Regions from separate parts of the Pseudomonas morbosilactucae genome, predicted to be linked through region 2. Evidence: predicted binding sites of a transcription regulator. Region 2 holds the regulator's gene; the other holds the start of a gene.
What was found. Region 2 encodes FliA, which starts transcription of late flagellar genes. Its sites were predicted from a motif close to CTAAAGTTTNNNNNNNNNNNGCCGNTAA; they were not measured.
Positions count from the first base shown of each region.

Region 1: the regulator FliA is predicted to act here: its motif matches at 1,302-1,329, upstream of motA (flagellar motor stator protein MotA).

Region 1 covers NZ_JALQCX010000036.1:20,299-24,092, reverse strand. Annotated here, with positions in the region: gene M1B35_RS19525 (HDOD domain-containing protein) at 1-1,231, opposite strand, end outside; gene motA (flagellar motor stator protein MotA) at 1,398-2,249, shown strand; gene motB (flagellar motor protein MotB) at 2,253-3,284, shown strand; gene rsgA (small ribosomal subunit biogenesis GTPase RsgA) at 3,348-3,794, opposite strand, start outside.
Region 2 covers NZ_JALQCX010000051.1:92,233-96,026, reverse strand. Annotated here, with positions in the region: gene flhF (flagellar biosynthesis GTPase FlhF) at 1-597, shown strand, start outside; gene fleN (flagellar synthesis regulator FleN) at 716-1,546, shown strand; gene fliA (RNA polymerase sigma factor FliA) at 1,543-2,283, shown strand; gene M1B35_RS24690 (chemotaxis response regulator CheY) at 2,450-2,821, shown strand; gene M1B35_RS24685 (protein phosphatase CheZ) at 2,844-3,632, shown strand; gene M1B35_RS24680 (chemotaxis protein CheA) at 3,645-3,794, shown strand, end outside.

The sequences.
Region 1 (3,794 bases), on a different contig from region 2:
ACTCTGCCGGCAAACCGGCAATCTGCTGGACCCTCAGGGCACTGTGTTCGCGATCCGCCATCAGCAACATCACCCGCCGCATGCCACTGGCCAACAGGGCGTCGCGGGCGGCGGTGGTGAGGTGAATGGCGTTGGTGAAGCGGCTGGGCTCGAGCAGCAATTGCGCACAGTGGCGACGCCACTTGGCCAGGTCTTCGGCGGTTGGCGCATGCGCGGGCAGCATATTGTCCGGCAGCCGGCGGCTGTCCCAGGGCCAGAGCAGCGCCTGGGCCGGGTGCCAGAGGTCGGGCATCGTGTCGTTACGCGCGCTTTGCACGGCCTGCTGGTGCAACTGCTGTTGCAGTTGGTCGATCGGCATCTGTAGATACAGTGCGGTCAGGGACTGCCAGCGCTGGTTGTGCGGGGTGTTCCAGGCTTGTTGCGCGGAGAGTGCCATGCCGTTGGCCAGGAGCACGCTGTTGGCCGGCTGATTCAGCCAGCGGCGCAGGTTCGGATCGGCGTCCAGGCGCTGTTGCTGACGCAGCGGATTGTCGTTGTCGCGGGCGATGTGCAGGACTTTGACCAGCAGCTTTTGTTCGCTGGTCAGCAGGCGATAACCCTGTTGTACCCAGATCGGCAGGTGCCACACGTGTACCAGCGCCTGGCAGATGTCCAGCAGCGGCACGCCGAACAGCTCCAGCTCAACCTTGTGTGCCGATTCACCCTTGTAGATCACCCGCTGCTCCCATTCCTCCAGAAGCTTGGGGGCGCTCAGGGCCAGGGGCCACAGCGGCGAGAGAAACAGCAGGCTGCCCCAGTGGATGTCCTGCCAGAGTCGGGCCAGGCGCGCGGCGAAGAAACCATTGGCTTGTTGGGTGGCATGCTGGCTGATCAACTGCAGCTGACGCAGGGGCTGAGGGATCTGGGCTTCGGGCAGGGTCGGCAGTTGCGCCAGCAGCTCTTCGGTGCGCTTGAGGCCCAGGCGGTTGACGGCGATTTCCAGGTTTTCCGCCGGCTCACTCATGCTGCCGTGGGTGTGGGCGTTGGCTTCACGAATCACGCTCAAGGCCAGTGCCGGACTGTTCTGCATCAGGTCGGCAATTTCCCGCAATGAGCTGCGGTTGTTGGCAATGGCTTTGCATACTCGATCATGGCTGGCTTGCGGCACGGGCAAGCGCACGGCATTCAGGCGCTTGACCCAGGCATCAAGTGTGCGGGGCGTTGGATGTGGGACTGTCGTTTCATTAGACATGGTTGGACACAATCATCGTCTGCTGCAAACACGCCCAGAGCGGGCCAAACTGGCTTTTCGCCTTAACGAGCTATAGTCTGGCGCAGTTTTGCCGATAAGTAGAAGAAGAGTTTTACGAACTTCCGAATATGACCTTGAACCCGACTCAATAAGTACTCTCCTACCTATGGCTAAAATTATCGGCATCATCGTCGTATTCGCGAGCGTGCTCGGCGGATACGTGCTCTCCCACGGTAAAATCGCAGCCCTGATCCAGCCTTTCGAGGTGTTGATCATTGGCGGTGCGGCGTTCGGCGCATTCTTGCAGGCCAACCCCGGGCACATGACGATGCACGTCATCAAGAAATCCTTGGGGATGTTCAGCTCGCGTTTCACCCACACCTTCTACCTGGAAGTCCTGGGCCTGGTTTACGAGATCCTCAACAAGAGCCGTCGCGAAGGCATGATGGCCATTGAAGGGGACATCGAAGATGCCGCGGCCAGCCCGATCTTCGCCAAGTACCCGGCGGTGCTCAAAGACGAGCGCATGACCGCTTACATCTGCGATTACCTGCGCATCATGTCCTCCGGCAACATGGCTCCCCATGAGCTGGAAGGCCTGTTCGACATGGAATTGTTCAGCATGAAGGAAGACCTCGAGCATCCTTCCCACGCGGTGACCGGTATCGCCGACGGCATGCCCGGCTTCGGTATCGTTGCGGCGGTACTGGGGATCGTGGTGACCATGGCCTCCCTGGGTGAAGGCGACCAGGCGTCCATCGGCCTGCACGTAGGTGCGGCACTGGTGGGTACCTTCTTCGGTATTCTCGCGGCCTACGGTTTCTTCGGTCCGTTGGCTACGTCCCTGGCCCACGATGCCAAGGAAGAGCTCAACGTCTACGAATCCATCAAGGCGTCCCTGGTGGCCTCGGCTTCCGGCATGCCGCCATCGCTGGCTGTGGAGTTCGGGCGCAAAGTGCTGTACCCAGGGCACCGTCCTAGCTTCGCCGAGCTGGAACAAGCGGTTCGCGGACGCTAAGTCATGGAAAATAACCAGCCGATTATCATCAAGCGCGTCAAGCGCTTCGCGGGCGGGCATCACGGGGGCGCCTGGAAAATCGCCTTCGCTGACTTTGCCACGGCGATGATGGCGTTCTTCCTGGTGTTGTGGCTGCTGTCCACCGCAACCCCGGAGCAGAAGATCGCCATCGCCGGTTACTTCAAGGACCCGATCGGCTTCTCCGAAAGCGGCACGCCCTACATCATCGATTTGGGCGGTACGCCGGAGTTGGCTCCTGAGACCACCCTCAACCCTGAGGTCAAGTCCCAGCCGCAACCGGACAAGGTCACGGTCGACGCCGAGCAAGTCGAAGGCATGGCCGAGCAGGTGGAGCGCGAGCGTCTCGAACTGTTGCTGCAAGAGTTGCAGAACAAGGTCGAGGAAAACCCGCAACTGCAGAAGTTCAAGGATCAGATCCTCTTCGAAATCACCCAGGACGGCTTGCGGATCCAGATCATGGACGCCGAGAACCGGCCGATGTTCGACTCCGGCAGTGCGCGCCTCAAACCGTACTTCGAGGACATCCTGCTGGCCATGGCCGACACCATCAAGGCGGTGCCGAACAAGATCAGCATCAGTGGTCATACCGACGCCAAGCCATACTCGGGCGCAGGTGAATTCGGTAACTGGGAGCTTTCAGCCAACCGTGCCAACGCGGCACGACGGGCGTTGGTTGCCGGCAGCTATCCGGACTCGCAAGTGGCGCGGGTGGTGGGTTATGCCTCGTCGTCGCTGTTTGACCGCAAGGACCCCTTCAACCCGGTGAACCGGCGGATCGACATCGTCGTGCTGACCAAGAAAGCCCAGCGGGCGATCGAGGGTGAGCAGGCGCCTGATGCTCCAGCGAGCCCTGAGCCCGCAGCGCCAGGTGCGGCGGTTGATCCTCATGCTCTGCCACCGGGTACCGACCCGCTGCCAGCCCATGAGGTTCGCCAGCGAATGAACATCTTCGAAGACGGTGTATTGAAGATGGACGAGCCGGGCCAGGCGCCTACTGCGCCGAAACAGCCCTAGGCTCCAGCCCAGAAACGACAAGGCCGCGATGATCGCGGCCTTGTCGTTTCTGGCGTGTGAGGCTTAGTAGCTGCTGTCCGGCAGGCTGGCGATGATCGAGCGGTAGCTGTTCATCCGTTGCTGTTGCACGCGGCCGTCTTCCAGGGCCATGAGCAGGGCGCAGCCCGGTTCGCGATCGTGCTTGCAGTCGCGGAAACGGCAAGTGCCGAGCAAGTCGTTGAACTCGATAAAACCTGCCTCGACATCGGCGCGACTGACATGCCCAAGGCCGAACTCACGAATCCCTGGGGAGTCGATCAGTTCGCCGCCACCGGGGAAGTGGAACAGGCGAGCGGTGGTGGTGGTGTGGGTGCCTTGGCCGGAGTACTCCGACAGCGGGCCGACACGGGCTTCGACTTCCGGCAGCAGGCTGTTGACCAGGGAGGACTTGCCCACGCCGGACTGGCCGACGAATACGCTGATGCGCCCGTCCAGTTGGGTTTGCAGTTGATCCATGCCGTCGCCGTGGTG
Region 2 (3,794 bases):
CGCTACGTGCTCAAGTACGGCGCGCAGAACATTGCCCTGGTGAGCATGGACAGCTTCCGTATCGGTGCTCAGGAGCAGCTCAAGACCTTGGGCCGCATCCTCAACGTCTCGGTAACCCACGTCGACCCGGGGCAGTCCCTGGCCCAGGCGCTGGACCCGCTGCTGCGCAAGCGTGTGGTGTTGATCGACACCGCCGGCCTGCAAGCCAGCGATCCAGCACTGCGCATGCAGTTGGACACCCTGGCTGGTCGCGGTATCAAGGCAAAAAATTATCTGGTATTGGCAACCACCAGCCAGAAACAGGTTCTAACGGCCGCTTACCACAGCTACAAGCGCTGCGGCCTGGCAGGTTGCATCCTGACCAAGCTGGACGAAACCGCCAGCCTGGGCGAAGTGCTGAGCCTGGCCATCAGTCACGAGTTGCCGGTGGCTTATCTCACCGACGGTCCGCGAATTCCGGACGATTTGCACCTGCCTCGCCGGCATCAGTTGGTCAGCCGTGCGGTCAGCGTGCAAATGCAGGAAGAACCCAGTGAAGAGGCCATGGCCGATATGTTCGCCGACCTCTACCACAGTCCGACCAAGCGAGTGGGCTGAGGGAATCATGAATAGATTGCAGTGTATCTACATCGATGGTCTGCCATGCATTGTTCCAATGGTGAACGCGCAGCCAGTTATGTGGCCCCGTCTAAGTAAGACAAGGTAAAGAAAGAACATGGGCAGCATGCATCCCGTACAGGTGATCGCGGTGACCGGCGGCAAAGGTGGCGTCGGCAAGACTAACGTGTCAGTGAACTTGTCCCTGGCTCTAGCAGAGCTCGGCCGACGCGTCCTGCTGCTGGATGCCGACCTGGGCCTGGCCAACGTCGATGTCCTGCTGGGCTTGACCCCCAAACACACCCTGGCCGATGTGATCGAAGGGCGCTGCGAGCTGCGCGACGTATTGCTGCAGGGGCCTGGTGGCATTCGTATCGTTCCGGCGGCGTCCGGCACCCAAAGCATGGTGCACCTGAGCCCGGCCCAGCATGCCGGCCTGATCCAGGCATTCAGCGACATCGGCGACAACCTCGATGTGCTGGTGATCGACACCGCTGCCGGTATTGGTGACTCGGTAGTCAGTTTTGTTCGCGCCGCCCAGGAAGTGTTGTTGGTGGTCTGCGACGAACCCACCTCGATCACTGACGCCTACGCCCTGATCAAACTGCTTAACCGCGACTACGGCATGAACCGCTTCCGGGTCCTGGCCAACATGGCCCAGAGCCCTCAGGAAGGTCGCAACCTGTTCGCCAAATTGACCAAGGTCACGGATCGCTTCCTGGACGTGGCTTTACAATACGTCGGCGCAGTTCCCTACGACGAAAGCGTGCGCAAGGCCGTGCAAAAGCAGCGTGCGGTCTATGAAGCCTTTCCTCGTTCCAAGTGTGCTCTGGCGTTCAAGGCCATCGCCCAAAAAGTCGATACCTGGCCCCTGCCTGCCAATCCGCGGGGGCATCTGGAATTTTTTGTCGAGCGGCTTGTGCATCAAACAGCGGGACCGGTTCTATGACTGCCAGCGGCTATAACCTTTACAAAAAATCGGCGCGTGACAGCCAGTACGAATTGATCGAGCGCTATGCGCCCCTGGTCAAGCGTATCGCCTACCACTTGCTGGCGCGCTTGCCGGCCAGCGTGCAGGTGGAAGACCTGATCCAGGCGGGCATGATCGGCTTGCTCGAAGTGTCGACCAAGTACGACGCCAGCAAGGGCGCGAGTTTCGAGACCTACGCGGGCATCCGTATCCGTGGCGCGATGCTCGATGAGGTGCGTAAAGGCGATTGGGCACCCCGCTCGGTGCACCGCAATACCCGCATGGTCAGTGACGCGATTCGAGCAATTGAAGCTAAAACCGGTCGCGACGCTAAAGATCATGAAGTTGCGGCCGAACTTGAATTGAGTCTCGACGATTATTACGGGATTTTGAACGACACCTTGGGCAGCCGCCTGTTCAGTTTCGACGACCTGTTGCAGGACGGCGAACATGAAGGGCTGCACGAGGATGGCGCCAGTGCTCATCTCGAGCCGTCGCGCGATCTGGAAGATGAACGTTTCCAGGCAGCGCTGGCGGATGCGATTGCCAATTTGCCGGAGCGCGAGCGACTGGTGTTGGCGCTGTACTACGACGAAGAGCTGAACCTCAAGGAAATCGGTGAGGTCCTGGGGGTCAGCGAATCGCGGGTCAGCCAGTTACACAGCCAGTGCGCGGCCCGCTTGCGGGGGCGTTTGGGGGAGTGGCGAGCGCGCTGACAGGCAGTGTGGGGACACTGCGAACAAGAGCGGTTGGGCGTCATGCCAGGCCGTTCTTGTGTTGGGTGCTTCATGCAGTCGTTGAGTGTTACGCCGTATTGATTGAATGGCGCGTTCAGGTGCTGGGCGCGTTTAAGACTGCTTGGAGGTCGAATTGGACAAGAACATGAAAATCCTCATCGTTGATGACTTCTCAACGATGCGGCGGATCATTAAGAACCTGTTGCGTGATCTGGGTTTCACCAACACGGTCGAGGCTGACGATGGCACTACCGCTATCCCGGTCCTCAACAGCGGCAGCATCGACTTTCTGGTAACGGACTGGAACATGCCCGGCATGACCGGCATCGACCTGCTGCGCCACGTGCGCGCCGATGAAAAACTCAAGCACCTGCCGGTGCTGATGGTGACCGCTGAAGCCAAGCGCGAACAGATCATTGAAGCTGCCCAGGCCGGTGTAAACGGCTATGTGGTCAAACCATTCACGGCCCAGGCGTTGAAAGAGAAGATCGAAAAAATCTTCGAACGCATCGGTTGATGAATTCCGCCACGGGGGAGCTATGGAGCATAACGAATCTTCATTGGGCGATTTTGAATCGACCCTGAAAAAACATGCCCGCGAACTGGTCGAGAGCCTTGAAAAAGGCAAGTTCGGCGACGCTGTGCAACTGATCCATGAGCTCAACCAGACCCGTGACCGCGGCCTGTACCAGGAAGTCGGCAAGCTCACCCGCGAGCTGCATAGCGCGATCGTCAATTTTCAGATTGACCCGCACATGCCGCAAGCCGAGGAAGTCTCACAGATCACGGATGCCACCGAGCGCCTTTCCTATGTGGTCAGGCTGACTGAGGCTGCGGCCAACCGCACCATGGACCTGGTCGAAAGCAGCACCCCGTTGGTCAACAGCCTGAGCACTGATGCCCAGGCCTTGAGCACCGACTGGGGACGCTTTATGCGGCGCGAGGTCGGTGCTGAAGAGTTTCGCGAACTGGCCCGCCGGGTCGACGGTTTCCTGTCGCGCAGCGCAGAGGAAACCCGCACCGTCTCTGGCCACCTCAACGACATTCTGCTGGCGCAGGATTACCAGGACCTCACGGGCCAGGTGATCAAGCGCGTGACCCAATTGGTCACGGAAGTCGAAAGCAATTTGCTCAAACTGGTGCTCATGGCCAGTCAGGTCGACCGTTTTGCCGGTATCGAACACGACCGCGAATCGATGCTTGCGGAAAAAGATCCGCAAAAACATCTCGCCAAGGGTGAAGGTCCGCAGATTCATGCCGATAAACGGGAAGACGTTGTGTCCGGTCAGGACGATGTAGACGATTTGCTTTCCAGCCTTGGATTCTAGGAGCACCCATTAATGAGCTTCGGCGCCGATGAAGAGATCCTTCAGGATTTCCTGGTTGAGGCCGGCGAGATTCTAGAGCAACTGTCCGAACAACTGGTCGAGCTGGAAAGCCGCCCGGATGATGCGGACTTGCTCAATGCAATTTTTCGCGGTTTTCACACT